2 regions of the Loigolactobacillus coryniformis subsp. coryniformis KCTC 3167 genome follow, and region 1 is predicted to be linked to the other one. Evidence: riboswitches for the same ligand, from Rfam matches in the RefSeq annotation. Region 1 holds a riboswitch; the other holds the start of a gene.
What was found. Region 1 has a riboswitch for preQ1 ahead of LC20001_RS01130 (nucleoside hydrolase). Riboswitches for the same ligand answer to the same signal wherever they lie in the genome.

Region 1 (3,137 bases):
CGCCTGATGCAGCAGTAGGACGGGCCAAACTTGAAGGCTTATATCAACCTGAGGAGATGGTCTCGACCAAGACGCTATACCACTATATTGATGCCCAGTTACTTGAAGTCCGTAATCTTGATCTACTCGAAAAAACGCGCCACCGTGCTAAACATCATCACTCGATCAAGCACAAGCGTCTGGCCGGACGGAGTATTGATGAACGGCCTAAAAGTATCGACCAGCGCCAAGAGTTCGGCCATTTCGAATTGGACACCGTGGTGGGCAAGCGCAACGGTCAAGAGAGTGTGATCTTAACGCTGATCGAGCGTCAATCCCGCTGCCAAATTCTACGTTTGATCGATGGTCGTGATGCCGATTCAGTCAACTATGAGCTGGCCAAGATCTGTCAAGAATACGGATCAATCATGAAGTCAGTTACTGCCGATAATGGCGCTGAGTTCTCGGAAGTTGGCGCTGTACTTACCGGTGTCGCTGACCTTTATTATGCCCATCCATATCGTTCCTCTGAGCGTGGGACTAACGAAGCGCATAATCGAATGATCCGCCGCGATGTACCCAAGGGTCTATCCATGGATATTTTGGGTCCTCATGATATCCAAGCAGTTGAGTCAAAGCTAAACAATTTACCGCGCCGGCAAACTGGCTATCAAACACCCAAAGAGCTTTTCTCCGCTGCTTCCGCCGGTTAAGTTAAGTCCATAAAATATGAATATTAATGAAAATACTGATTTAATAGGATTTATCGTGTGGCTAATTTGTTCTTGCAATTTGGGAACAAATTTACACCTAAATGGGTTGATTTTTTTGATAGAATTTGTTTCATGTGGAACGAGAAATTGAAGTTTATCAAAATATGGTCAACTGTAACCAAAAAAATGCTGTGAACGTCAAACCATTTTAGTGGTTTAACACGTTCACAGCACTTTTTAGTTGGAGCAGCTAATGTACCAGCCGTAATACTCGTAGTAGGCCATTTAGCAATAGGCTAATGATCACAGACATGATCAACCAACTGACGATCATTAAGCCAGCATGTTCGATCAGCTTGGCCGCGGTGTCGCTTAAACCTAAAATCGCAATCAAACCACTAATGACCAGTACTAACAGCAGCGTCGTTAATACGCCAGTGGCTGAGTTTTTGAAATCGGCTGGGCTTAAATCAAAACCGCCTAAAGTGATATTGGTTATTAACGCTAACCAAATCAGCAGTAAGGGTAACGAACTAAGCGAAAAGCTACCTAGTAGCCATTGCAATGCGTCGCCGCTGGGATTAGTGACAAAAGTTTCTAGACGCTGATAAGTCACTGGTAATAACAGGTAGGTGCTAAGGTACATCGCTGCGGTGCAACCGAAAATAGGCGCGATACCGATAAATAAATTACCCATTGTAGGCCAAAATCTTTTAGTTGCAGCGTGTTTGACGTAACCAAGCGCTTGCTCGGTCGAATTTGCATTGAGGTGCCAGGGTAGCACTAATAATCTATAATCGATAATTTTATGGTGAAAAAGTAACGCTGTTAGCAGATGGCTAGTTTCATGCAAAACAATGCCTAGACCGCCTAAATAAACTTGGGCTTGCAGGCCGAATTGATTGACTAACATCTGTTTAGAGTTGCGATTGAGGTAAGTAAGCACCAATACGAATAAAAAAGGTAGTAAAAATAGATAGCCGATCAGCGGCAAACAGATAGCTAAAAATGCCGCCATAAACTGTGTGAGCATTAATTTGATCCCTTCTAAATAGACTTAGTTTAGCAGTTTTAAGTGGTTGGCAAACGTAAATATGTTTTTTATAGTTTATTTTTAAAGTTTTGTTTGGGGCAACCTGCGCTAGGCAAAGCTACGGCTAACTTGTATACTAAAACTGTGCATTTATAAAAACAGGCGTCAGTCTGGTCTGGTTCGTGAACTTCCCAGGATAAAAAACCAAGTATCTCAATTGAAGAAAGAGGTTGGAGAATGAATGCGAAAAAAGTTATTATTGACTGTGATCCTGGCATCGATGATAGTTTGGCGCTGATGTTAGCGTTGGCGTCACCGGAATTCGATGTTATTGGGATCACGATTGTTTGTGGTAATGTGCCCACTGGTCTCGGTGCTGAAAATGCGCTGAAAATCTTGCAGCGGGCGCAACGTTTGGATATTCCCGTTTACATGGGCGCTACGCAACCACTAAAGCGCGACTATGTTAGCGCGCAAGACACCCATGGTATGGATGGACTAGGCGAATCGGCGCTAGCCAACGTCACTGAAGTGCGGCCGCACATGGGTGCAGTTAGTTTCCTGAATCACACGTTACAGGCAAATCATGATGTGACTGTGATCGCGTTAGGCCCACTGACCAATATTGCGTTGGCGTTGCAGCAGGATCTAACTGCTTGGCAACATGTGGCTGAGTTTGTGTCAATGGGTGGCAGCTTTCACAGTCCGGGCAATTGTTCACCAGTGGCTGAATATAATTATTGGTGTGACCCGGATGCGGCCCAGCAAGTTTATGCGACCATGCCGGTGCCGATCAAAATGATCGGTTTAGACGTAACGCGTAAAATAGTGCTCACACCTAGTTTGTTGGCCTATGCGCAGCGGGTAGATCCAAAAGTCGGCGGTTTTATCGCCCAGATCACCCAATTTTATTTTGATTTTCATTGGCAGCAAGAAAAAGTCATCGGTTGCGTGATCAATGATCCATTGGCCGTAGCCTATGCGATCAATCCTAGTTTGTGTTGCGGTTTTAGCAGTTACACCACTGTAGTCACGGACGGCATTGCGCTGGGGCAAACTATCAGTGACACCGCTAATTTTTGGCAGCGACCGACCAACAGTTTAGTATTAACTGAAGTCGCAGCTTTTCGTTTTTGGCAATTGTTCTTGAATCGGGTTATAAGTGCACAGGAACCTGAATTAAGTGTTATTTTACGACAATTACATTATACGGAGGCTGAATGATGGCACGAAAAATGAAACCACGGGTGCTAGTTTTCTTGGCATTGTGTGTGGCTTTGAATCTAGTTGGCGGCAACTTGGCGTTGTTGCTGCGGTTACCAGTATATTTAGATACGTTGGGTACGATTTTAGCGGCCGCATGTCTAGGACCGTGGGCTGGGATGTTGGTCGGCTTAACGGGTAGCTTAGTT
Region 2 (3,137 bases), 1.1 Mb from region 1:
TTTGGTCAGACCAATCACACCATGTTTAGCCGTCGTGTAAGCCACGCCGCCACCACCAGCGACTAAGCCAGCGATCGAAGCCATATTGATGATCACACCATGTTTTTGGGCCAACATTTGCGGTAATAACGCTTGAGCAAACAAAAATTGACTGGTGAGATTAGTAGCTAAAATGTTTTGCCAACTAGCTAATGTGGTCGCTAATAGTGGGGCGTAGGCGTCCAAAACGCCAGCAGTATTCAGCAGCAAGTCGATATGATCTAATTGTTCCAGCGCATGACTAACACTGGCTTGGATCGCTGCGGCATCGCGAACATCTACTTGCTCAAAAAAGAATTGCTGCGGGTATTGTTGCGTCAGTTGTTCAATCGAAGCATTGCTTTGGCGATCAATACCGAAGACAAGGACACCTTGAGCTAAAAAAGCCGTTGCTTGGGCATGACCGATACCAGAAGCCACACCAGTGATCAAAGCGTGCTGGTGAGCTAATTCGGGATAGGTTGCCATTATTCGACCACTTGCCAGTCGGTGGCGAGTAGGTCGCAGCTAGTTGGTTGAAACATTGACAAGCTAGGTACTTCGTCGGTTTTGATCAAAAAGTAAGGATTGATTGCTTCACCATGATAAGTTGCATCGTTAACTAGAAAGATGTACTGTTCACTACCTTCCCAGCCACTACGAATGACTTTTTTGCCAGCTGCTAATAAGGGTAAAACTTCATTAAAAGACATATTAAATCCCTCCTATTTTACAATTAAGATTAGGCGTTAGCGAATTACGCTAACTTGTAAACGCGACCCGGAAATTAGGCGGTTAGGTCGATCCGCTTAACTAAAATATAAAATAAAATTGCGCCGATGATTAACGAGATCAATTCACCGAAAGCGACGCTAAAGTAAGTTGGCCAAAAAGGGGCTTTGCTGACGAGGTGTAACTCTAAGGCGACGCTCCACATCGCGATGGTACAAATAATTGTACTAGTGGTTAATTTAGCCGCGACACTTTTTAAGCGCCGACTAAGATAGTAGCTAACGGTCGTCATGACCAGTGTGCCTAAAGTCCCAAAGATGATATCGATGATCCCCAAGGGTGAAAATAAATTGACGATCGCGCAGCCAATGGTTAACGCCCAGATGTAGCGTTTGTTAAAAATAGCCAAATGATTCAGCATTTCCGAAAAACGTAGCTGAGTCGCGCCAAAGCTCCATGGTGCCACCAACATGGTGATTGCAATATAAAGCGCGGCGATCACGCCAATCTTAGTCAGTGAACTGGTTTTGATCCTAGTTTTTTCCATTATAAATAGCCTCCTAGTTTTTTTCGGTGGGATGGTCACGAACCACCACTGACAAATTGTCAGACTTGCAGCATTAAGTATAACAAACTCAGCCGCTATGGGGAAATTTTGCCAGAAAAAAACTCAAGTCAGCGCTGACTTGAGTTGAGTTGGTTTTATTTTTTTGATGCGTCTTTTTTTGTGACTTTAGCTTCTTTAGGTTTTTTTGCAACTGGTTTTTCAACAGGCTTTTTTGGATCCAAGGCGAATTTATCGAATAATTCGTTTAGCGTGTTGTCTTGTTTCATGGTAAGTCCCATTGCCATCATCCTTTCTTTACTTGGTACCTATTTTAGCAGAAAAGTGGCAACTTTGCTCAGATAAGTGTTAGCCTTTTTCCAGCTTAAGCAAAACCTAAAGTTATTGCGCTTTTGTTTAAGTTTAGGCGTTAATTATTTATTTGAGCAGGTTATTTTTTTGCTTATAGTAAGCGCTTTTTGTATATTGGTAGCAATGCCTGCATATTTGTTTAACTTAACCGGTTAATGACGAATTTAGCTTACCATAGGTTTTTGTACGCTACTTTTAGTTTGATCGAGTGCTTTTTAATTGAATAGTCGATTGAATTTATGCATAAATGTAATTATTTATCGAAAATACTTGCATAAAAAATCATTAGCAGGTATAATCGACCTATTGAATATCAAGTGTGAGTTTTTTAGCGGTCAGTATGTTGGGGTACCGCGAAAAATTTCGCAAAAATGTAGATTAGATAGGTAGGCAAGCACATGAAGAAAATAATGAGCTGGTTAATGTTAGTCGTCACAGTTAGTGTGGCGTTGCTCGGCGGATTTGCGCAACCGTCACATGCCGCAACGGCGACGACGGATGATTCGTTGGCACGGGTTAAGGAAAAAGGGACGTTGGTCATGGGGACAAGTCCTGACTATCCACCGTATGAATTCTTAGTCAATCGTGGCGGTAAAGATTGTGTTGTCGGGATGGACGTGGATATCGCTAAGAAAATCGCCAAAGATTTAGGCGTTAAATTAGTGATCAAACAAATGGATTTTGATTCTTTATTGGTCGCTTTGGAAACCAATAAGGTCGATATGGTTATTTCCGGGATGTCACCAACGCCGGCACGGCAAAAGAGTGTTGATTTTTCCAAGGTCTACTATAAAGGTGGCCAATCGATCATCATTAATAAGGCGGATAAAGGGTTATACAAGAATAAAGATTCTTTCCGCAACAAAGCCGTTGGCGCACAGACTGGGAGTATCCAGTATAATTTAGGTAAGAAACAAATCAAAGGTTCGACGGTCAAAGGCTTGGCTAAAATCAGCGATTTAATTTTGGCGTTGAAGAGTCATAAAGTCGAAGGTGTGATCATGGAAGAACCGTCGGCTCAAGCTTATGTGGATAATGATCCTGATTTAGCAATGATCGATGGTAAATTCAGTCTTGGTAGCGGTGAAAATAACACGGCGATTGGCTTTAAGAAGGGGTCAACTTCATTAGTCAATGCCGTCAATAAGTCGGTTGACGAGATCAATCAAAAGAACTTAACGAAGACTTATTTGAAGCATGCTGGGACGTTTATGAAGACCAACACGAAGAACACTAGCATGTGGCATTACGCAGGTTACTTCGTAAAAGGGGTCGAGTATACTTTACTGATCACCGTTGTCAGTGTCTTCTTTGGTATTTTACTTGGGATTCTCTTCGCTTTGATGCGTTTGAGCAAGATGAAGTTGATCCATGGTTTAGGGGTTGCCTACATCGAATTCGTTCGGGGCACACCGTTGATGATTCAAGTAATGTTCGTTTACTTTGGCATTGGTTTGTTTATCAATATTCC

Region 2: another riboswitch for preQ1. It lies ahead of LC20001_RS06580 (QueT transporter family protein); the one in region 1 lies ahead of LC20001_RS01130 (nucleoside hydrolase).

What each region holds. Positions count from the first base shown of each region.
Region 1 covers NZ_CP017713.1:233,380-236,516, forward strand. Annotated here, with positions in the region: gene LC20001_RS01120 (IS30 family transposase) at 1-692, shown strand, start outside; gene LC20001_RS01125 (hypothetical protein) at 943-1,725, opposite strand; PreQ1 riboswitch class I at 1,895-1,939, shown strand; gene LC20001_RS01130 (nucleoside hydrolase) at 1,963-2,949, shown strand; gene LC20001_RS01135 (ECF transporter S component) at 2,949-3,137, shown strand, end outside.
Region 2 covers NZ_CP017713.1:1,331,142-1,334,278, forward strand. Annotated here, with positions in the region: gene LC20001_RS06570 (3-oxoacyl-ACP reductase) at 1-507, opposite strand, end outside; gene LC20001_RS06575 (DUF2829 domain-containing protein) at 507-731, opposite strand; gene LC20001_RS06580 (QueT transporter family protein) at 806-1,297, opposite strand; PreQ1 riboswitch class I at 1,305-1,349, opposite strand; gene LC20001_RS14385 (SPJ_0845 family protein) at 1,453-1,596, opposite strand; gene LC20001_RS06585 (ABC transporter substrate-binding protein/permease) at 2,065-3,137, shown strand, end outside.